Regions from separate parts of the Actinoplanes sp. URMC 104 genome, predicted to be linked through region 4. Evidence: riboswitches for the same ligand, from Rfam matches in the RefSeq annotation. Region 4 holds a riboswitch; each other region holds the start of a gene.
What was found. Region 4 has a riboswitch for cyclic di-AMP ahead of ACSNN8_RS15230 (coiled-coil domain-containing protein). Riboswitches for the same ligand answer to the same signal wherever they lie in the genome.
Positions count from the first base shown of each region.

Region 1 (5,616 bases), 230 kb from region 4:
CACTGCGCGCGGTGCACCAGCGGCGGCCAGCATCTCTGCGCCGACCGGTACGAGATCGGCATCCGGCACGGCTGGCCCGGCGCGCTGGCCGAGCGCCTCCCGGTGCCGGCGAAGGCGCTGTTCGAGCTGCCCGACGCGGTCGACGCCACGCTCGGCGCGCTCGTTGAGCCGGGCGGCAACGCGCTTCGCGCCGTCCGCGCCGCCGACCCCGCGCCGGGCCGGACGGTGCTGGTCACCGGTCCGGGCACGATCGGCCTGCTGGCGGCCATGTTCGCCCGCGCCCGCGGCGCCGACGTGCACCTGCTCGGCGCGACCACCGAGTCGCTCGACTTCGCCCGCTCGCTCGGCTTCGCGAACGCCTGGACCCGCGAGGAGCTGCCGGCGGTGCCGTTCGACGCGATCATCGACGCCAGCAACGCGCCGTCGCTGCCCTCGTTCGCGGTGGAGCGCGTCGAGCCCGGCGGCCGGGTCGTCTGCATCGGCATCGCCGGCGAGCCGTCCCTCGTGGACACGCGCCAGGCCGTCCTCAAGGACCTCACCGTCGTGGGCGTGCTGAGCGCGTCCGGCGGGCTGGCCGAGACCATCGAGACGTACGCCTCGGGCGCCGTCGACCCGCGGCCGCTGGTCGGCGAGACGGTGGGCCTCGACGAGGCCGCCGACGTGCTCGCCGGCCGCCGGCGTGGGGCTGCACCGAAGGTCCACATCGACCCCCGGGGCGTGAGCCGCTAGGTGTGCATCTGCCAGAGTCGGTTTACACCTGGGTCTGACTCTTTTGCTTAAGTCGTTCGTAGGGTGTCTGGCCGTCCAGGGCGCCGTGTGGGCGGTGGTAGTTGTAGTAATCCTCCCATTCGCGCAGCTTGTCGTTGAAGACGCCGGTGTCGTCGATGACGACGCCTTCGAGCATGCGGTAGAACTCTTCGGCGTCGATGCGGTGGGACCGTTCGACCTTGCCGTTGAGGTGCGGCGATGCGGGTTTGATGTAGGTGTGGGCGATGCCTTGGTCGAGCACGTGCCAGTGGAACTGGGTCTGGAACTCGGCACCGTTGTCGGTCTGGATGACCTCCACCCGAAACGGCAGGCGTTGCAGCACGTAGTCGAGGAACTGGATGGCGGTCTTCTGATCGCATCGCGGGTAGATGCGCAGCACGCGCAGCCGGGTGCAGTCGTCGATCGCGGTGAACTGGTAGTACCTGGCACGGCGGCGTTGCTTGGGTAGCCGGCCTGATACCGGCGCTGTGCCGGCCGCGGGGTCGGCGGGCAGGCCGATCGGCTCGATGAACTTGACGTCGATCTGGAGCCGGTTGCCGGGAAGTGGTTTCTCGTAACGTTTCCAGCGTTTCTCGCGGCTGGTGTAGCGCTGCGAGGCGGGCAGCCGGTTGAGGCCGAGGCGGACCAGGATGTTGTAGATCGCCGAGCTGGTGATCGTGATGTCGTGGTATCGCTTGAGATACATCTGGATCTTCACCGGGCCGAAGTGATAGTTCTGCCGCAGGTAGACGATCTTGTTGACGATGTCGGCATGCGTCGCGGTCGGGCAGTGGTGCGGGGCGCTCGAGCGATCGCGCAGGCCGGTGAGGCCTTCGTCCTGGTAGCGGCGCAGCCATTTGTAGTAGGTCGGCCGGCTGATGCCGTAGTAGCGGCAGGTGCGGGCGACGTTGCCGGTGACTTCTTCAACGTGCCGCAGAACCGCCAGGCGATGCTGTGCCTGACGGTCCAGCTTCTGGTCCATCGACGGGGGCATAAGTCTCCAACGATCGGAGACCCGAAGTGTTAACAACCTCTGGCAGTTTTAGAGCTAGGCCAGGTGGCCGCGCAACGTCGCCGCCTCGGCCTCCAGCCGCTGCGCGTGCTCGGCACGGCCGAGCGCCCGGTAGTCGGCGGCCGCCTGCTCCCGCTCGTCCGCCTCGGCGCGGACGATGCGGGCCACGTCGTCCTCGGTGAGCACCCGGCGGGCCACCTCGGTCGCGCCCGCGCCGACGGGCGCCTCCTCGATCGCGAGTCCCCGTCCGCCGTCGGCCGGCGCCACCGCCTCGGCGTTGTCGATGGCGGCGAGCGTCGCCCGCAGGGCCGAGACCGCGGCCCGGTCCCCGGCCTTCATGGCCGCCGGCAGTGCCGTGCGCAGCCTCTCCCGCAGAGTCATGCGCGAGACGCTAGCCGATCCGCCTCAGTCCGACGACCTGGTTTGCACCGGGCCCGACAGCGCGAGCCGCTGCCCCGGATAGATGCGGTCCGGATCGGACAGCACGCCGGCGTTGAGGCGGTGCAGCGTACGCCAGCCGCCCGCCACCCCGGTCTGCGCCGCGATAGTCGCCAGCGTCTCCCCGGCGCGGACGACGTGATAGCGCGCCGAGCTGCCGGCGCTGACGGTCCGGTACTGCTTGGCCGACCCGGCGCGCCGGCCGCAGGAGGGCCAGGCGCCCAGCCCCTGGCCGCGCCGGACGCGCTCGGCGACGAGGATCTGTTCGTCGCGGCTGGCCTGGTCGGCGGTGCCGGCGAACCGCGAACCGCCGTACGCCCGCCAGGTGCTGCGGCTGAACTGCAGGCCGCCGTAGTAGCCGTTGCCCGTGTTGATGCTCCAGTTGCCGCCCGACTCGCAGTGCGCGATGGCGTCCCAGTTGACGTCGGAGGCGGGCGACGGCGCCGCGGCGGCCGGTGTGACGACCGGTGCGGCCAGTGCGGTGAGGCCCGCCGCGGCCAGAACCAGCGCGACGCGGGCAGGATTGCAGACTCGTGCCATGACAGGTTGCCCTCCACGCCTGCGAGGTGAGCTGTCGGGTTCGGGCTGAGGTGCCCGGCCGCGTACGTGCGGCTTCACCCCGAGGCGCGCGGGCGCGCCGAGGAACGTGGGTCCCCCGCTCCATGCCGTGGGTGTGAGTCCCGCCGGGCGGCGGCAGGATTAGGCGTTCCGCCCGCGGGGTCCGCGCTCTTCGCGGACAGGGCCGGCGGGGCCTCGAGGAGCCCGGCACCGGCCGATTCGTACGGGATCAATGGGTCTGAGACTAGCTGTGGCGAGCGGTTTATGAGGCGCTGATGCAAAATCCACAACCATGAGCGACCGCGTCCGCGAGCACGATATCGTCGTCTACGGGGCCACCGGGTTCGTCGGCGTCATCACCGCGCGCTACCTCGCCGAGCACGCGCCGGCGGGCACGCGCGTGGCCCTGGCCGGCCGTTCCGGGCAGCGGCTGGCCGACGTCCGGGGGCAGCTCGGCGTCGACTGGCCGACCGTCGTGGCCGACGCCGCCGACGGCGAGGCGCTGTCCCGGCTGGCTGCCTCGGCCCGGGTCGTGATCACCACCGTCGGTCCCTACCTGCGGTACGGCAAGCAGCTGGCGCGCGCGTGCGCCGAGGCGGGCACCGACTACGTCGACCTGACCGGCGAGGTGGTGTTCGCCCGCGAGAGCATCGACGGCAACCACGAGATCGCACGCCGCACGGGCGCCCGCATCGTGCACTCCTGCGGGTTCGACTCCGTTCCGTCCGACCTCGGCGTCCACGTCCTCGCTCAGCGGGTCGCGGCCGACGGCGCCGGCGAGCTCACCGACACCACCATGGTCGTGACCAGCCTGCGCGGCGGCGTCAGCGGGGGCACGGTCGACACGTTGCGCACCCAGCTGGACGTGGTGCGCGACGATCGCCGGCTGCGGCGGATCGCCGCCGGGCCGTACTCGCTGAGCCCCGACCGCGCCGCCGAACCCGACCTGGGCCGCCAGGGCGACGTGGCCACCGTCCGGGGCGCCGACGTCCATCCCCGCCTGCGCGGCACCCTCGCGCCGTTCTTCATGGCCTCCTACAACACCCGCGTGGTGCGCCGCAGCAACGCCCTGCGCGACTGGCGGTACGGCCGCCGCTTCCGCTACCGCGAGCTGATGAGCGTCGGCGCGTCCCCGCTCTCGCCGCTGCTCGCCAACGGCGTGCGGCTGGGCCTCGGCGCGCTGGTCGCGGGCATGATGCTGCCGCCGACGCGGTTCGTGCTCGACCGCGTGCTGCCCAAGCCGGGCAGCGGGCCGGACGAGCGGGTCCAGCGCGACGGCCACTTCACGTGCGACTTCTTCACCACCACGACGACCGGCGCGCGCTACACGGCCCGCTTCCGGGCGAACGGCGATCCCGGCTACGCGGCCACGGCGGTCATGCTCGCGGAGTCGGCGCTTGCCCTGGTGTACGACCGGGAGGCGCTCCCACCCTCGGACGGCGGTGTGCTGACCCCGGCCACCGCCCTCGGCGACGCGCTGGTCACCCGGCTGCGCGCCGCCGGCATGGAGATCACGGCCGCGCCGGCGTAGGGACCGTCAGAGCGACGTGGCGCTGCCGACCAGGGCCAGGGCGATGCCGGTCAGGTGCTCGGCGAGCTGGTCGGGGTCGCCGGGCATGTCCTGCGAGATCCAGTGGATGATCACTTCGCTGAGGCCCGCCACGAGGGCGAGCAGCGTCCGGTCGTACGCCAGCCGGTCCTTGGGCTCTCCGGTCGCGCGCCGCAGCACCTTCGCCACGAACTGGGCGTCCTCGCGCAGCACCCCGCGGCGGCGGGTCTCCATGCGCGGCGCGTTCACGTAGATCACGCGGGCGCTCTCGGGGTGGCTGCGCAGCATGCCGACCAGCGCGTGAAGCGCCGGGCCGAACACCTCGGCCAGGTTCGCCGGCTGCTCCGGCACGGCCGCCGCGATGCCGCTCAGCAGCCACTCGTTCTGTTCGCGGTTGACCTTCAGCAGCAGATCGGCCCGATCGTCGAAATGCTCGTAGAAGTACCTTTTGGACACCTTCGCGGCGGCGCACACGTCGGCCACCGTGACGTCCTCGTAGTCGCGCGTGCCGAACAGGTGCACCGCGGCCGCCACGATCCGGTCGCGCCGCTCGCTGGACCGCTGCTGGCGAGAGCGCCCGGCGTAGGTCTCACCCCGCCGAGGCGCCACCGTGGTTCGTTCCTCCACGACGACAACGTTACGACTCCGCCGTCACACCCACCCGTCGACGGTCCACAATGGCCGTTTCCGGGGCCGCGTACGGCAGCCTCTTGGTCAGGCGATGCACCATGATCAGCGGAACGATCCCGAAGACGCCGAACGAGATGTCGATCAGGGTCCACCAGGGCGGCAGCCCGCGGATCGGGCCCGCGATCAGCGCCAGCGGGACGATCCCCGCACAGCACACCATTCCCCAATGGATCACCCAGACGTTGCGGACCGGATCGCGCCACGGCCCCCAGAACGCGATCGCGATGACCAGGTGGGCGAAGGCGAGCCAGTCGGTCCCGTACGCGATGAAGGGGTAGCGCTCGCCGGTGACGGTCAGCCCCTCGTGCACGCGGTCGATCCAGGCGACGAGCGGGCCGGGCGCGGGAACGGCATGTAGCACCCCGGCCAGCACCCGGGTCTCGGTGAGGAGGGGGAACGCGGTGACGCCACTCAGCACCAGCCCGACGACGAAGACCAGCAGCCAGGCGCGGATCGCTTTCATGATCACAACGTAGGCGCTGGGCGCCGGGCCGGGCGACTCCCTGCACCAGATCTTCACAGACGCAGCGGTGCGATCCGGGCACCATGACCAATCACTCATGCCTACATATCCCTCGCTACTGGCCGCAACCGGTCCCCGACGGCAGGATCGAGTGGTGGT
Region 1 is NZ_JBPQTO010000004.1:539,058-544,673, forward strand. It holds gene ACSNN8_RS16300 (zinc-dependent alcohol dehydrogenase) at 1-729, shown strand, start outside; gene ACSNN8_RS16305 (IS481 family transposase) at 752-1,729, opposite strand; gene ACSNN8_RS16310 (hypothetical protein) at 1,796-2,140, opposite strand; gene ACSNN8_RS16315 (transglycosylase family protein) at 2,165-2,737, opposite strand; cyclic di-AMP (ydaO/yuaA leader) riboswitch at 2,739-2,881, opposite strand; gene ACSNN8_RS16320 (saccharopine dehydrogenase family protein) at 3,048-4,286, shown strand; gene ACSNN8_RS16325 (TetR/AcrR family transcriptional regulator) at 4,293-4,931, opposite strand; gene ACSNN8_RS16330 (hypothetical protein) at 4,942-5,457, opposite strand; gene ACSNN8_RS16335 (GNAT family N-acetyltransferase) at 5,612-5,616, shown strand, end outside.
Region 1: it holds a riboswitch for cyclic di-AMP, as region 4 does, so the genes downstream of both, ACSNN8_RS16315 (transglycosylase family protein) here and ACSNN8_RS15230 (coiled-coil domain-containing protein) in region 4, are expected to answer to the same signal.

Region 2 (5,616 bases), on a different contig from region 4:
GTTCTTTTCGCGGGATTTCCACCCGTTCGCCGCGCGGCGGCCGGGATCGCGTCCTTCACCAGCTCGGCGAGCCGGGCGGTCGACGTGATCCGGCCCTTCTGCCGCTCCCGCACGATCGACGAGACGATCCGCTGCGCGAACTTCTCCTCGCCGTACGTGCGCAGGATCCGCACCAACTGGCCCGGCTCGTACTCGTTGACGACGTGCTCCGCGGTGAAGCCCGACGTCTGGTCCATCCGCATGTCCAGCGGAGCGTCCTGGGCGTACGCGAAACCGCGGTCCGCCTCGTCCAGCTGCAACGACGAGACGCCGAGGTCGAACAGTCCGCTGTGGATCGCCGGGACGTCGAGCCCGTCGAGCACCCGCGGCAGCTCGTCGTAGACCGCGTGCACCAGGTGCGTACGGCCGGCGAACCTGGCCAGACGGTGCCGCGAGTGAGCCAGCGCCTCCGTGTCCCGGTCGAGTCCGATCAGGACGACGTCCGGAAACCGCTCGAGCACCGCCTCCGCGTGCCCGCCGAGCCCGAGCGTGAAGTCCACGTGGACCGCGCCCGGCAGCCGGAGCGCCGGGGCGAGCAGCTCGAGGCAGCGCTCGAGCAGCACCGGCACGTGCGTGCCGCGCAGCTCCCCCATGTCGACCCCCATCGCCCCACCTCGACTGTCACGCGCGTCCGTCCCGGCACCGACCTGCCGGATCGTCGGTCACACTGCCGCGTCCCTACGTTTCCGCGGCTCGCCGGACGCCCGTCCGTACCGCCAGATCCCCATCCGCTCGTGCCCGTTGCCATCGGGCGCGCCCTGGGCCGGACACGCGCCTGGCGCCGGGGAAGAGGCGCCAGGAGCGGGAGCGGCTGGAGATCTCGCAGTACGGAGGCGGGGACGTCCGGGCCGTTCGCGGGCCCAGTCGAGTGCCACGCCTCACAGTCCGCCGGGCAGCACCCCCTCTTCGATGTCGGCGAACTCGTCCTCGCTGGCCGCGAGGTAGTCCTCCCAGGACCGCTTGTCCCAGATCTCGACGCGGGTGCTCGCGCCGATCACGACGAGCTCACGGTCGAGCGCCGCGTACTCCCGAAGGTGCACCGGGATGGTCACCCGCCCCTGCTTGTCCGGGATCTCGTCGTGCGCGCTGGCGAAGAAGACCCGGCTGTAGGCCCGGGCCGCCTTGTTCGTGACCGGCGCCTCGCGCAGCTGGCCGGCGATGCGCTGGAACTCCGGCATCGGGAACACGTACAAGCAGCGTTCCTGCCCCTTGGTGATCACGACACCTCCCGCCAGCTCATCACGGAACTTCGCCGGAAGGATCAGCCGCCCCTTGTCGTCGAGGCGCGGGGTGTGCGTGCCGAGGAACATCGGCCCTCACCCCCTGCCCTTGGCGGTTCGCGGTCCGCCTGTCAACTCGGGCCGGCAGGTCCCTCAGGTCAGTTCGACTCTCGGCCCTGCCACTGCGCTCCACTCTACTCCACTTCCCTCCACCCGCAAGCCGATTGGACGGGTTCGCGAACCCGCTTCACAGAAGAAACCGCAGCTCAACGACGTGGATGGGAAGTGGAGGGGAAGAGCATGATCAACCCCGTCCGGTTTCCGACATCCTGCCGTCCCCCTCGGAGAGAACCGGCACGAACACGCCCAAACCTCCCACCGACGGATGGTGTCAACCCCCGCGCGGGAGGAAAGTGGAGGGCCGCGTGGAGGGTTGTGGAGGATCACGGAGACGCTCGTGGAGGATCACGGGGACCGCTCGTCGAGGATCACGGAGACCGCTCGTCGAGGATCACGAGAAGCGTGAGCCGGGGCGCGGCTCGACCCTGCAAGCAGAGCCGGCCTCAGCACGGCCGGCGTTACGGGGTCCCGCCCCGGAAGCGAGCGGGCCGCTCGAAGGCGCCGGCGCGCTCGCGGACGGTGCGACCGTCCGCGGGAGACGACAGTGGGGCGCGACCGAACCGGTCGCGCCCCACTGAGTCGGTGATGCAAGCCGCCGTCAGGCCAGGCGACGCACCACGTAGTTCGAGCCGATCATCTTGCGCTTCGAGACCCGCGCACCGGTGTGCGGGGAGTCGTACATGTAGCCGCTGCCGGCGTAGATGCCGGCGTGGTACCCGTACGAGCCGTTGCGGAAGATGATGAGGTCGCCGACCTGCTTGTTGGACTTGGCGACCGACTTGCCGTAGTTCTGCTGCGAGTTGGCCTTGTGCGGCAGCTTCTTGCCGACGGCCTTGCGGTAGACCCACAGCGTGTAACCCGAGCAGTCGAAGCGGGACGGGCCGGCCGCGCCGAACTTGTAGAGCGACCCGACGTGCTTCTTGGCCTCGTTGATGATCTTCGCCCGGGCGGGCGACGACTTCGGCTTGACGACGACGTTGAACTGGCCGCCGCCGTTCGCCTTGTAGGTCGGCGTGCCCACGTAGTAGGCGCGCATCCGGCCGCTGGCGTGCGGCTCACCGGTCAGCGTGACGCTGCCCGACTTGCCGAGGCTCTTGGCCGTGAAGTTGACCCACTTGCCCTTGCGGAGCGCCTGGAGACGGACCGTCCCCGAGGTGACCACCTTGCCGTTGGTGGGGTTGATGAACTTGGCGGTCAGCTTGACCTTGCCGCCATAGGTCACCGTCCGCGTCGAGATCGACGAGCGGACCGAGGGCTTGATCTTGGCGCTGGCCGCAGCCTTGGCGACAGGAGCGGCGCTGGCGGCCGAGGGGGCCAGCAGCTGGCCTGCGCAGAGGCACAGACCCAGAGACAGTGCGATCACACCGGTGCCGGCCGTGCGGCGACCCCGGCTCGAACTGTGTTCGTGCACGGTAGAGATATCCCTCCGGCACGCCTGCGAGGTTAGCTGTCGGGTTCGGGCGGGAAGGTTGCCCGGCCACGCAAGCGCGGCTTCACCCCGAGGTTGCTCCGTGGTTCGCCACCGGAGCGGGTGGCGCGGAGCGGACCAGTAGTGGGTCCCCCGTCCCTGCCCCCGTATGCCTTTGTGGTTGGTGCGTGGTGCTCGGGTGGTCGCGTTGACCGGCCCGGGGCAGGGCTCGGCGTGAACCGGGTCTTCGCGAGTCGGCGAGCGGGTGCCGCCGGCCAGACCTTGCTACCTCAAATTTCGAAGCCGCGGGAGATCCGATTCGACTACTCAGCGTGTTTGGCATGAAGGACACTGTCCGATTTGCTACCGACCGGCGAGAAATGCCATGACGACAAGTAGTAGGAGAACTACAAATCGTAGAAGGTTACGCGTGAATCAGAACACATTATTGGCAGGAACCGAACGAGTGACCGAGGTCCCACATTCACTCTCCCGCAGTTTAAACCTCTTTCACCGGCCAAAATGTGCTCCGCCGAATCGTTGATCTCAATGCCCTTCCGTACGCGGCCGGACGGGCCGCCGGAACCGGGCTTGCGGCAACTCGACGTAACCTCCCGTTCCGGTACCCTCGTCTCCCGTGACGGACGGGAAGATGCCCCTGCGCGCCAAGGTCGCGACCTCAGTGTCCAAGACCGCGGCCGCGCTCTCGAGGGCCGCGGGACGCGGCGACGGCTCGGTCATCGGCGGGTGGATCGGCCTGAAGATCGACCCCGACCTGCTGGGCCACCTGGCGGCCGGCCGCGCGATCGCGCTGGTCTCCGGCACCAACGGCAAGACCACCACCACCCGGCTGGCGGCCGCCGCGCTCGGCGTGCTCGGCCCGGTGGCCACCAACTCCTTCGGCGCCAACATGCCCACCGGGCACACCTCGGCGCTGGCCAAGGCGGGCGCCACCCCGTTCGCGGTGCTCGAGGTCGACGAGCACTACCTGGCCCGGGTCATCGACGAGACCAGCCCCCGGGTGGTCGCGCTGCTCAACCTCTCGCGCGACCAGCTCGACCGGGCCAAGGAGGTCGCGATGATGGCGCAGATGTGGCGCACCGCGCTCGCCGGGCACCCCGACGTGGCCGTGGTCGCCAACGCCGACGACCCGATGGTGGTGTGGGCGGCCCGCGGCTCGCAGCACGTCACGTGGTTCAGCGCCGGGCAGCGCTGGACCGACGACTCATGGGTCTGCCCCGAGAGCGGCGACCCGATCGAGCGCGCCAACGGCGACTGGTGGTGCACCGGCTGCCCGCTGCGCCGGCCGCAGGCCCAGTGGCGCGTCGAGGAGGACGGCGTGGTCGACCCGCGCGGCGACTGGCACCTGGTGAAGCTGCAACTGCCCGGCACGGTCAACCTCGGCAACGCGGCGACCGCGCTGGCCGTGGCCGCCGCGTTCGGCGTACGCCCGATCGAGGCCCTTCCCCGGCTCGCGACGGTCGCCTCGGTGGCCGGCCGCTACGCCCAGGTCGACCGCGACGGGCGCAACATCCGCCTGCTGCTCGCGAAGAACCCGGCGAGCTGGCTCGAGGCGTTCGACATGGCCGAGCAGGCCCCGACGCTGCTCTCCATCAACGCCCGCGACCCCGACGGCTTCGACACCTCGTGGCTCTACGACGTCGACTTCTCGCCCCTGGGTGACCGGCCGGTGCTGATCACCGGCGACCGGGCGTACGACCTGGCCGTGCGCCTCGAGGTGAATGGAATCGCCTTCCGGCACGTGTTGAGTTTCGACGAGGCGGTCAGCACCGTGCCCATGGGCCGCCTCGAAGTGATCGCCAACTACACGGCGTTCCAGGACATCCGAGCGGAGTTGGACCGTGTCAACTGAAGCTTTGCGGATCGTCTGGATCTACCCTGACCTGCTCTCCACGTACGGCGACCGCGGCAACCTGCTGATCCTGGCCCGCCGCGCGGCGATCCGGGGCATCCCGGTGGAGACGTACGCGGTCCGGTCCGACCAGCCGATGCCCTCCACCGCCGACATCTACCTCATCGGCGGCGGCGAGGACGGCCCGCAGGCGCTCGCCGCCCAGCGGCTGATCGCCGACGGCGGCCTGCACCGGGCGGTCAACCAGGGCGCCGCGGTGCTGGCCATCTGCGCCGGTTACCAATTGTTCGGCCACTCGTTCTTCGCCAAGGGGGCCAAGTGCCCCGGCCTGGGCCTGCTCGACCTGCACTCCGACCGCGGCGAGACCCGCGCGGTCGGCGAGATCCGCGGCGACATCGACCCGCGGCTGGGCCTGCCCCCGCTGAGCGGTTTCGAGAACCACGGCGGTCGCACGCACCTGGGCCCCGGGGTCGCCCCGCTGGCGCGGGTGACTGCCGGAATTGGCAACGACGGTCAAACGGAGGGAGCATGGCACGGCAAGATCCTGGGAACCTACTCCCACGGGCCCGCGCTCGCTCGCAACCCAGCTATAGCCGATCTGCTACTGCGATGGGCGACCGGCGCGGATAGTCTTGCCCCGGTCGACGACACGTGGACCGACCGGCTGCGTGCCGAAAGGCTCGCCGCCGCCGGCGCCTGAAATCCTGACCCGACGAGCACTGGGCGGTATTCCTGCATGACTGACACCCTGATCGCCCCGCGGGGCGCACTCCTCGCGGCGGACCCTCAGGTTCAGACTTCGCAGATGACCTGGAAGCGGCGGATCGTCCGTTTCGGCATCCTGGGCGGTGTCGTCGCCGGCGTGGCGACCGCGGCCGCCGTCCTGCCCCTGCGCGACATCGCCGACACGGTCGCCGCCCTCGGGCCCGCCGCCGCGGTGGCGATCGCCGTGGTCG
Region 2 is NZ_JBPQTO010000011.1:2,314,458-2,320,073, forward strand. It holds gene rsmH (16S rRNA (cytosine(1402)-N(4))-methyltransferase RsmH) at 1-644, opposite strand, end outside; gene mraZ (division/cell wall cluster transcriptional repressor MraZ) at 918-1,349, opposite strand; gene ACSNN8_RS36490 (C40 family peptidase) at 1,978-2,742, opposite strand; cyclic di-AMP (ydaO/yuaA leader) riboswitch at 2,797-2,933, opposite strand; gene ACSNN8_RS36495 (MurT ligase domain-containing protein) at 3,440-4,660, shown strand; gene ACSNN8_RS36500 (type 1 glutamine amidotransferase) at 4,650-5,360, shown strand; gene ACSNN8_RS36505 (TVP38/TMEM64 family protein) at 5,466-5,616, shown strand, end outside.
Region 2: it holds a riboswitch for cyclic di-AMP, as region 4 does, so the genes downstream of both, ACSNN8_RS36490 (C40 family peptidase) here and ACSNN8_RS15230 (coiled-coil domain-containing protein) in region 4, are expected to answer to the same signal.

Region 3 (5,616 bases), on a different contig from region 4:
GGGAGATGCCGTCGGCGACCTTGGAGATGCCGAACGCGATCCACGGCTGCCGGGCGGTCTCGGTGAAGATCCAGCCGAACGTGTTGGCGGCCGCGGGGAGCAGCGGGATGAGCGGCAGCCACCGCATCAGCAGGCGGGGTGCGGAACGGCCCTTGCGCGTACGCCAGAGGTAGAACGCGGCGACCGCGGCCGCCAGCATGCCTGCGCCGATCATGAGGCGGAACGTCCAGAACGCGACCGGGATCATTGGCACGTACGAGCCGGGGCCGAACTGCGCCGCGTACTGCGCCTGGAGGTCGTCGATGCCCTGCACGGTCGCGTTCGGGTCGCCCTTGGCGAGGATCGACAGCAGCCACGGGATCTCGAGCGCGAATTCGGGCAGCGGCGCCCCGGTGGCGAAGACCGCGAACGGCGCGCCGGTCGTGGAGTGGTAGAGCGCCTCGGCCGCGGCCATCTTCATCGGCTGCACCTGGGTGATGACCTTGCCGAGGTGGTCGCCGGTGAGCGCCGTCGCCGCGCCGCCGGCCAGCGTGAGCCAGGCGCCGAGACGGGCCAGGACGCGGTACGCCGGGTCGGCCGCGAGCCGCCAGACGCCGAGCGCCAGCAGCAGCGCGCCGCCCACCATGACCGCGCCCGCGATGGTGTGCGGGAACGCCGCCAGGTTGACCTTGTTGAGCAGCAGGTCGGCGAACGAGGTGAGCCGGGCCCGGCCGGTGTCCGGGTCCAGGGCGTACGCGACGGGGTTCTGCATGAAGGAGTTGGCCGCCAGGATGATGAACGCCGACAGCAGCGTGCCCACGGCGACGATCACGATGCACGCGGTGTGGATCGCGCGGGGCAGCCGGTCCCAGCCGAAGTACCAGAGCGCCAGGAACGTCGCCTCGAGAAAGAACGCCAGCATGCCCTCGATCGCCAGCGTGGGCCCGAAGACGTCGCCGTAGAAGTTCGCGAAGGCGCTCCAGCCGAGCCCGAACTGGAACTCCTGGACGAGTCCGGTGACCACGCCGACCGCGAACGTGACGATCAGCAGCTTGCCGACGAACTTCGTCAGGTGCAGGAAGTGCTCGCGCCTGGTGCGCAGCCACGCGAGCTGCAGGCCGGCGGCGGTCGCGGCCAGGCTGATCGACAGCGGCACGAAGAAGTAGTGGTAGATCGTCACGACCGCGAACTGCAGCCGGGTCAGGTCCAGAACGTCCATGGGAGCCCCCTCTACGACGTCTCGTAGTAGATACTACGCCTCGTAGTACGACGCGGCGCAGTAGAGGCGGTATGCTCGGTCACATGGCTCTCGGGGACCTGGAACGCGAGGTCATGACGCAGTTGTGGGACGCCGGTGAGCCGCTCACCGTGCGGCAGGTGCACGAGCGCCTGAGCCGTCAGCGCGATCTGGCCTACACGACGGTGATGACCGTGCTCGACCGCTTGGCGAAGAAGGGCGTGGTCACGCAGCAGAAGGCGGACCGCGCCTACCGGTACGCCCCGGCGCAGACCCGCGAGGAGATGACCGCCTCGGTCATGCTCGACGCGCTGACCGCCAGCGACAACCAGGACGCCGCCCTCGCGTACTTCGTCGGGCAGCTCCCGCCGGAGGCCCTCAAGGCCGCCATCGAAGCCGCCAGACGCCACGGATGACCGCGCTCCTGCTGGGCGCGCTCGGCCTGACCCTCTCGCTGGTCGTGCCGGGCGTCCTGGCGAACGCGCGCTGGCCCGACCGGGCCCCGGCCGCCGCTGTCGTGCTCTGGCAGTCGATCACGCTGACCGCCGTGCTGGCCGCCCTCGGCGTCGTGCTCGCCGCGCCCGAGGAGGTCACCCGCGCCGCCGGGTCGGGCAAGCCGGTCGCCGAGGCCGCGCTCATCGGCGCGCTCGCGGTCGCCGCGCTGATCATCCTGCGGCTGCTGGTCTCGCTGATCGGGGTCACCCGCCGGTCGCGGGCCCGCCGGGCCCGGCACCGCATGCTGGTCGACCTGCTCGACCGCGCGGAGCAGCACCGCGAGCTGGGCCCGGGAAACCTGCGGGTGCTCGACGGGGCGCTGCCGCTGGCCTACTGCGTGCCCGGCCGCCGGCCGCGGGTGGTGCTCAGCAACGGCGTGCTCGAGGTGCTCGACCGCGAGCAGATCGACGCGGTGCTCGCGCACGAGCAGACCCACCTGCGACAGCGGCACGACGTGGTGATGGAGTCGTTCACCGCGTTCTACCGCGCGGTGCCGCGGCCGCTGCGCAGCCGGCTGCCGCTCGACGCCGTCAACCTGCTGCTCGAGATGGTCGCCGACGACGCCGCCCGGCGCCGGGTCGGGGCGGAGCCGCTGCGGGCCGCGCTGGAGCGGCTGACCGACGCGGTGCCCCTCGCGGAGGACGTGGCACCCGGCGGCACCGGTGAGGCGCGCCACCGGCGGCTCGAACGGCTGGCCGCGTCGCACCATCCGTCCGTCGCTCTCACCGTCGCCGCGGGGGCCGCCGCGGTCGGCCTGTTGGTGTTACCCACCGTGATCCTGGTGCTGCCCTGGCTCGACCGCGCGCTCGAAGCCTGGCCGCTCTAGTGACTATGCGTATATGTAAGAGCGCATACAGTTTTCCCTCCGGAGCGCCTTCAGTTCGGCTCTAGATGGGGAGTACGGTGTTGTCCGGTCCGCCCAGCCCCCATCGTCCACCCGGTCGATCTGGCGGATCACCGCCCAATCGCCGGCAACGGCGAGCCGGGGACCCGAGCAGTTGGGGTGAAGCCGCGGTATGCCCGCGGCCGGGCGCGCTTCCCGTCCGAACCCGTCAGCTAACCCGGTCGGCGGCACGAGGGAAGAAAGGACAACCCACCCACGTGCGTCGCGCCGCAGTAGTGCGCAGCCTCGTCTGCGCCGCAGCCGCGGTCGGGATCATCTTCTCCGGACCCGCCGTCGCGCAGGCAACACCCTCGCCCTCGTCCGTCGAGGAGCAGATCGACAAGCAGTGGAACCAGCTCGAACCGGTCATCGAGCAGTACAACGACGTGCACGGCAAGCTGCTCAAGAACCGCGCCCAGCAGAAGAAGCTCGCCGCCCAGCTGACACCGCTCCAGGTGCAGGTGGACGTCGCGATGCAGCAGGTACGCGGGCTCGCCGTCGACGCGTACAAGCAGGGCGCGCCCAACGCGCTCAACGCCATGGTCATCAGCGGCACGCCGACCGGGCTGACCGACAAGCTGATGTACCTCGACCAGCTCGCCCGCGGCCAGCAGGAACAGATCGCCGACGTGGCCGCGCTGCGCGACAAGCTCGCGGCGACCAAGGCCGACCTCGACGTGGTCACCAAGTCGATCGCCGCGCGCGACGTCGACCTGGCGAAGCGCAAGAAGGCGATCGAGACCAAGATCACGTCGCTGCAGAAGCTGCGCATCCAGGCGTACGGCTCGGTGAACGCCGACGACGGCCCGCTGCGGCTCGGCCCGTGCCCCGTCGACTACACCAACGACAAGGGCGGCCGGGCGGCGCAGAAGGCGTGCGACCTGATCGGCAAGCCTTACGTCTTCGGTGCGGCCGGCCCCAGCTCGTACGACTGCTCCGGTCTCACCCAGGAGGCGTGGGGCAGCGTCGGCGTGCACCTGGACCACTACACGAAGGACCAGTGGAACCAGGGCAGGCCGGTGTCAGCCGACGAGTTGCAGCCCGGTGACCTGGTGTTCTACTTCCCCGGAAGCCTGCACCACGTCGCCATCTACATCGGCGGCGGCATGGTGGTGCACGCGCCGCACACCGGCGACCACGTACGGATGGCCAAGATCGACGGCAACCCGATCGCCGGCTACCGACGACCGGGCTGACGATCCGCCGCTCCACCCCCGAAGGCCGCCGAGGCGTACGCTCCGGCGGCCTTCGTGCTTCCCGGCAGCCTCCAGCTCTCCCGGCGGCCCTCGTTCTTGTCGGCGGCCTCTGCTCTTCCCGGCGGCCTTCGGTCCTCCTACCGGGCGCGGGCATAATGCCCTGTCATGAGCGACTCGCCGCTGATCGACAGCCTCACCGCGGCCGTCGAGGCCCGCCCCGACGACCTCCCCTTGCGCCTGCACCTGGCCGAGCTGCTGCTCGCCGCGGGCCGCGGCGCAGAGGCGATCGGCCACGCCGCTCAGGTGCTCGCCCGCGAGCCCGCCAACGGGACCGCCCAGAAGCTGATGTCCTCCGCCCTCGCCACCCCTCCGGCCGCCGGTCCTCCTTCCGCGCTGCCTCCCGCTGCCGGTCCTTTCTCCGCGCCGCCTCCCTCTTCCGTCCCGCCGTTCCCCCCGCCTTCCGCCTCCCCATCCCCTTCCTCGCCGCCCTCCTCCCCGCTGCCCCCTTCCTCGCCGCCGCCTTCGCCCACGCCATCTCCTTCCTCGCCGCCGCCCCCTTCCCCTTCCGCCCCGCCGCCCTCCTCCCCGATTCCCCCCTCCTCCCCGGGCGGCGTTGACTGGGATGCGATGGAGCAGGAGTTCGGCGACGTCGTGCCGCCGCGGTTCTCGCACGAACGCGAGCCCGTGCGGGGCCACGAGGACCGCACCTTCGACGTTGAGAAGTCGACGATCACGCTGGCCGACGTGGGCGGCATGCAGGAGGTCAAGAAGCGGCTCGAGATCTCGTTCCTGGGCCCGCTGAAGAACCCCAAGCTGCGCTCGCTGTTCGGCAAGAGCCTGCGCGGCGGGCTGCTGCTCTACGGGCCGCCCGGCTGCGGCAAGACGTTCCTGGCGCGCGCCGTCGCCGGCGAGATGGGCGCCGCGTTCATCTCGCTGTCGATCACCGACGTGCTCAACATGTGGGTCGGGAGCTCCGAGCGCAACCTGCACGACCTGTTCGAGTCGGCCCGCGGCCACGCCCCCTGCGTGCTGTTCCTCGACGAGATCGACGCGCTCGGCCACAAGCGCAGCCAGCTGAACTCGTCCTCCATGCGTACGGTCGTCAACCAGTTGCTCACCGAGCTCGACGGCGTCGACGGCAACAACGACGGCGTCTTCGTGCTCGCCGCCACCAACGCCCCCTGGGACATCGACGCCGCCCTGCGCCGCCCCGGCCGCCTCGACCGCACCCTTCTCGTGCTGCCCCCCGACAAGCCCGCCCGCGCCGCGATCCTGCAGTACCACCTGCGCGACCGCCCGGTCGCCGGCATCGATCTGGCCCGGATCGCCGACGCGACCGAGAACTATTCGGGCGCCGACCTCGCACACGTCTGCGAGACCGCCGCCGAGTTCGCCATGCGCGACTCGATCACCACCGGCGAGATCCGCATGATCAACCAGCAGGACATGCTGGCCGCCGCCCGCGAAATCCGCCCTTCCACCGACGGCTGGTTCGCCACGGCCCGCAACGTGGCGATGTTCGCCAACGAGTCCGGCGAATACGACGACCTGGCCGCCTACCTGAAGAAGCGCAAATCCCGGTGACGCCACCGCCTGGGCCACCGCCTGGGCCACCGCCTGGGCCACCGCCCGGGCCGCCGCCGGGCGGGGCGTACTGGCGGGCGCAGCGGCTGGCTGAGGTCGGGCGCTACGCCGAGGCCGAGCGGATCGTCCGTCAGGGCCTCGGCGAGTCGCCCGCCGACGGGTGGCTGCTCACCCTGCTCGCGTCCGTGCTGCGGCTGCGGCGCGACTACGCGGGGGCGCTGCGAGGCGCGGACGCTGCCGTC
Region 3 is NZ_JBPQTO010000007.1:207,325-212,940, reverse strand. It holds gene ACSNN8_RS22650 (cytochrome ubiquinol oxidase subunit I) at 1-1,198, opposite strand, end outside; gene ACSNN8_RS22645 (BlaI/MecI/CopY family transcriptional regulator) at 1,282-1,632, shown strand; gene ACSNN8_RS22640 (M56 family metallopeptidase) at 1,629-2,537, shown strand; cyclic di-AMP (ydaO/yuaA leader) riboswitch at 2,660-2,798, shown strand; gene ACSNN8_RS22635 (NlpC/P60 family protein) at 2,813-3,790, shown strand; gene ACSNN8_RS22630 (ATP-binding protein) at 3,956-5,374, shown strand; gene ACSNN8_RS22625 (hypothetical protein) at 5,371-5,616, shown strand, end outside.
Region 3: it holds a riboswitch for cyclic di-AMP, as region 4 does, so the genes downstream of both, ACSNN8_RS22635 (NlpC/P60 family protein) here and ACSNN8_RS15230 (coiled-coil domain-containing protein) in region 4, are expected to answer to the same signal.

Region 4 (5,616 bases):
ATCAACACCAAGCAGGACGTCGACAACTTCATCGCGTACCTGTGCGCGGGTGTCTTCATCTTCGGATTCACCCAGTCGGTGGTGCAGGCGGGCTCCCAGTCGATCACGGCGAACATGGCGCTGATCCGGGCGCTGCACTTCCCGCGCGCCAGCCTGCCGATCGCGGTCACGCTGGTCGAGGTGCGCAACATGGTCGCCTCGATGGCCGTCCTGGTCGCGATCGTGCTGCTCACCGGCGAGCCGATCACCGTCGAGTGGCTGCTGGCCGTGCCGGCGCTGCTGCTCCAGACGATCTTCAACGCCGGACTCGCGCTGTTCGTGGCGCGGCTGATCTCCAAGGTCACCGACATCCGGCAGCTCATCCCCTACATCCTGCGCATCTGGATGTACGGGTCCGCGGTGCTCTACCCGGTCACGTTCTTCCAGGAGCGGCTGCACGGCTGGCAGCTCACGCTGGTCGAGGCCAACCCGCTGCTGATCTTCATCGAGCTGATGCGGCACGCGCTGATGGAGGACGTCGAGCTCGCGGGGTCGGCGCCGATGCTCTGGGCCGGCGCGCTGATCTGGACCGCGCTCGTCGGCTTCGGCGGTTACGTGTACTTCTGGCGCGGAGAGAAGGGCTACGGCCGTGGCTGACCAGCGGGAACCGACCGTCATCGCGGACAACGCGCACATCGTCTACCGCATCTACGGCTCGGTGGCGCCGGGCGCGAACACGCCGCTGGCCAGCTTCAAGCGCATCATCACGGGCAAGAAGAGCGCGGCCGTCCGCGAGGTGCACGCGGTCAAGGGCGTCAGCTTCGTGGCCTACAAGGGCGAGGCGATCGGCCTGATCGGCACCAACGGCTCCGGCAAGTCGACGCTGCTGCGGGCGATCGCCGGCCTGCTGCCGGTGGAGCGCGGCGGCGGCATCTACGCGGCCGGCCAGCCGTCACTCCTGGGAGTGAACGCGGCGCTGATGAACGACCTCTCCGGCGAGCGCAACGTCGAGCTGGGCTGCCTCGCGATGGGCATGTCGCCCGCCGACGTCAAGGCGCAGACGGCCGACATCATCGAGTTCTCCGGCATCAACGACCGCGGCGACTTCAGCTCGCTGCCGATGAAGACGTACTCGTCCGGCATGTCGGCGCGGCTGCGGTTCTCGATCGCCGCGGCGAAGAAGCACGACGTGCTGCTGATCGACGAGGCGCTGGCCACCGGCGACGCGAAATTCCGCAAGCGCAGCGAGCAGCGGGTGCGCGACCTGCGCAAGGAGGCCGGCACGGTGTTCCTGGTCAGCCACAGCGAGCAGTCGATCCGGGACACCTGCGAGCGCACCATCTGGCTCGAGTCCGGCGTGATCCGCGCGGACGGCCCCACCGACGACGTGATGAAGGAGTACGAGACCTACGTCAACAAGTAAGCCTCGTACCCCCTCGCGAGGTCAGCGCACTGATAAATGCACGTGGTTGGTGTGGTCGCTGGACGGGTCGCCGTTGCCGCGGGAGTACGCCTTCCAGCCGCTCGAGGGCAGCCAGATGCGTTTGAACCAGATGACGTAGAGCACGCCCAGCCGGTCCGAGTTGTTGATGAAGTAGTTGGCCAGGTTGGTCCCGTACGTCTTGTCACCACCCGACGCGACGCCGCCGAACCCCTTCTTCTCGGCGGCGAAGTCGCACGCCTGGCCCTTGGGGTGCTCGCCGCTGTTCTGCTCGCGGAAACATGCGACATAGCGGGTGAAGCCCGCCTTCTGCGCCTGCTTGAGAGCGTGCAGCGTGCGCGGGGTCAGGCAGCCGCTGGTGGTGGGGTCGTCCTCGGTGCAGCCCTCGTCCCGCAGCGAGCCGTCCGAGCTGCGCGGCGCCGGAGTGGCCTTGGCCTGCGAGCCGCCGCCGCTCGATCCGCCGCTGGACCCGCCGCTCGTGCCGCCGCCGGGCGGATCGGCGTCCTCGCCGGTGTTGGCGGCCTTGAGCGCGGCCTCGGCCTGCACCTTGCGCTTGGCCATCAGGTTGACCTGCTTGAGCTGGTTGCGCACCTCGGCGTCGATGGCCAGTTTCGCGCGCTGCTGCCCGTCGCGGGTCGCCTTGAGCGCGGCCAGCGCCGCGTTCTCCTTGACCGCGACGGTCTCGAGCGTCTGGGCGCGGTCGAGGAAGTCGCCGGAGGAGCTCGCCTGCAGCAGGGCGCTCATCGGTCCCAGCCGGCCGGTCCGGTAGGACTGCTGGATGATGTCGTCGATCGCCGCCTGTTTCGGGCCCACCTGGCCCTCGAGCTCCTTGAGCCGGGCGGCCAGCTGGGACTGCCGCGTGCGCGACCGGGCCAGCGCCTCCTTGGCCTCGACGTAGCCCCGGGAGGCCGCCTCGAGCTGCTGGATCAGGGTTCTGGGTGCGCCCTCGCCGTCGTCGCCGCTGTCGCCGGGCGCCGCGGCGGCCGGACCGGCCACCGCCAGAGTCAGCCCGGAGATGGCGACGAGGAGCGCGAGCAGTGCCGCCGAACGTCGGCGGACAGTGTTATGCCGCACAACCTTTCCTTCCGTCGGCCGCCGACCGAGTTAGCTGACGGGTTCGGGACGGAAGTGATCCCTACCGCGCGAGCGCGGATTCACCCCGGAAAAACGGTTGGTTCCCCGGCTCGCCCGCGGGCGATTAGGCGGCGGTCCCCTGGGGGTGGAGACCGCCCCCGACCATACCGACTCCATCGAATGATCGACAGTTATCGCACGCACCGCAATTCGCCCGCGACGGCACGTGACGGCAATTACGGAATGTGTCGGAGTGACTACGAAATAGCCATTCCTGAAGACTGAAGCGGCGCAAAGTCTCGGGTAAACTGGCCGCCGGTTCTGCCACGGAGGCACCGCCCCCGAGGTGCCGGCAGGCCACCGCCCAATCGCCGCGAGGCGAGCCGGGGAACCAGGTCAGTGGGGTGCATCCGCGCGAGCGGTAGGGATCGCTTCCGTCCCGAACCCGTCAGCTAACCCGGTCGGCGGTTTACCGGAAGGAACTGCATTGACCGTACGACCCCGCCGGTGGCTGACACTTGCCCTGGCGCCGCTCGTGGCCTTGTCTTTCCTGGCCGCACCCGCTTCCCCGGCGAGCGCCGAGCCGGGTGGCAGCACCTCGACGAGCCCCGACGAGTCGGGCGGATCGGTCGGCAAGAACAACGCCACCCTGGACGACGTGCTCGAGTCGTCGAACCGTCGCTTCGTCGCCGCCAAGGCCGCGGTGACGAAATCCACGGCGGCGCAGAAAAGACTGGCCGCCGAGATCAAGACCGCGGAGGCGCGGCGCCTGGCGCTGCTGCCCGAGGTCAACGCGATCGCCGGCCAGCAGTACCGCACCGGCCACCTCGGCGCCGCCGGCTTCCTGCTCGGCAGCCAGAACTCCGACGACTTCCTCGCCAAGGCGGTCTCGCTCGAAGAGATCAACGCCATGCAGGACCGCAAGCTGGCCGAGCTCAACAAGGCGATCGACGACGTCAACAAGGCCAAGGCCGCGCTCGACGCCGAGGTGCGCAAGCAGCAGACCAACCTCGTCGCGATGAAGAAGCAGAAGGACGCGGCCGACGACGCGCTCGCGCTGGTCGGCGGCGAGAGCCTCACGCACGGCCTGGTGCTGGCGAACTCGCCCAAGGCCGCCCCGGCGCCGCGCAACTCCGACGGCGGGTTCTCCCCCGAGAGCTGCAACGTCGAGGACCCGACGACCAACGGCTGCATCACCGCGCGGACGTTCCACATGTACAAAGAGGTGAAGAAGGCCGGCTTCGACCGGTTCGTGGGCTGTCACCGCGACGGCGGGCCGTTCGAGCATCCCAAGGGCCGCGCCTGCGACTGGTCGCTGCAGGACAAGGGCTTCGCGGTCGCGCACAACGAGGACATGCGCCGCTACGGCAACAACCTCATGGCGTTCCTGGTGCGCAACGCCGACCGGCTCGGCATCTACTACGTGATCTGGTACAAGCAGATCTGGTTCCCCGCCAGCGGCTGGAAGACGTACCACGGGCCGAGCGCGCACACCGACCACGTGCACGTGTCGCTGCTCTGACCGCCCCGCACACACACGAAAGGGCCCCGGGAGATCCCGGGGCCCTTTTCCGTCGTCGGACGTCAGCTCGTCGCCCGCCGCACCGGCGCGCGACCGGCCGGCTGCTGCGGCGCCGGGCCGACCGGGTGCGGCGGCGGGATCGGCACGACGACCGGCTTGACCTGGGTCACCTCGATCTCCTTGCCGTGGTGCACCAGCGTCAGCCGGGCCGAGCCGCCGCCGTTGCGCAGCGAGTAGGTGACCTCGTCGGGCGTCACGTTGACCCGCAGCCGCAGCCCGCGCCAGAGCAGCGAGAACTCCATGTTGTTGATGCGGCTGGGCAGGCGTGGCGCGAACGACAGCTGGCCGTTGAAGTCGCGCATGCCGCCGAGCCCGGCGACCAGCGAGATCCAGGTGCCGGCCAGCGACGCGATGTGCAGGCCGTCCCGCGAGTTCTGGTGCAGGTCGTGCAGGTCCATCAGCGCGGCCTCGCCCAGGTAGTCGTGGGCCAGCTCGAGGTGGCCCACCTCGGCCGCCATCACGGCCTGGACGCAGGCGGACAGCGACGAGTCGCGGACCGTGCGGGCCTCGTAGTAGGCGAAGTTGCGCGCCTTCTCCTCCGGGGTGAACGCGTCGCCCCGGACGTACATCGCCATGACCAGGTCGGCCTGCTTGACCACCTGCTTGCGGTACAGGTCGAAGTACGGGTAGTTCAGCAGCAGCGGGTACGCCTCGGGCGGGGTGTTCTCGAAGTCCCACTCCTGCAGCCGGGTGAAGCCCTCGGACTGCTGGTGAACCCCCAGTTCCCGGTCGTACGGGATGTGCACCGCGGCCGCCGCGTCCCGCCAGCTCGCCGTCTCCTCGTCGTCCACGCCCAGCTTGCGGGCGAGGTCCGGGTGCCGCTTGACCGCCTCGGCCGCGGTCAGGAGGTTCTGCTGGGCGAGCAGGTTGGTGTAGATGTTGTCGTCCACGACGGCCGTGTACTCGTCCGGGCCGGTCACCCCGTCGATGTGGAAGCGCCCGTGCCGGTCGTGGTGGCCCAGCGAACGCCACAGCCGCGCGGTCTCGACCAGCAGCTCGAGGCCGACCTCGCGCTCGAAGTCGTAGTCGCCGGTGGCCTGCACGTAGCGACGGACCGCGTCGGCGATGTCGGCGCCGATGTGGAAGCCCGCCGTGCCGGCCGGCCAGTACGCCGAGCACTCCTGCCCGCGGATGGTGCGCCACGGGAACGCTGCGCCCTGCAGGCCGAGCGTCTGAGCGCGCTCCCGCGCCAGGTCGAGCGTCGAGTGCCGCCAGCGCAGCACGTCGGCCGCGGCGGAGGGCTGGGTGTAGGTCAGCGCGGGCAGCACGAACGTCTCGGCGTCCCAGAACGTGTGGCCGTCGTAGCCGGGGCCGGACAGGCCCTTGGAGCCGATCGGGCGCTGCTCGGCCCGGGCGCCGGACTGCAGCGTGTGGAACAGCCCGAAGCGGACCGCCTGCTGCACCTCGGCGTCGCCGTCGACCCGTACGTCGGAGTGGTCCCAGAACGCGTCCAGGTATTCCTGCTGGGCCTCGAGCAGCCCCTCCCAGCCGTCCAGGCGGGCGCTGGCCAGGGCCGCGCCGACCTGGTCGCGCACGGCGG
Region 4 is NZ_JBPQTO010000004.1:307,725-313,340, reverse strand. It holds gene ACSNN8_RS15240 (ABC transporter permease) at 1-636, shown strand, start outside; gene ACSNN8_RS15235 (ABC transporter ATP-binding protein) at 629-1,402, shown strand; gene ACSNN8_RS15230 (coiled-coil domain-containing protein) at 1,424-2,494, opposite strand; cyclic di-AMP (ydaO/yuaA leader) riboswitch at 2,498-2,635, opposite strand; cyclic di-AMP (ydaO/yuaA leader) riboswitch at 2,846-2,978, shown strand; gene ACSNN8_RS15225 (coiled-coil domain-containing protein) at 2,982-4,016, shown strand; gene ACSNN8_RS15220 (glycoside hydrolase family 65 protein) at 4,079-5,616, opposite strand, start outside.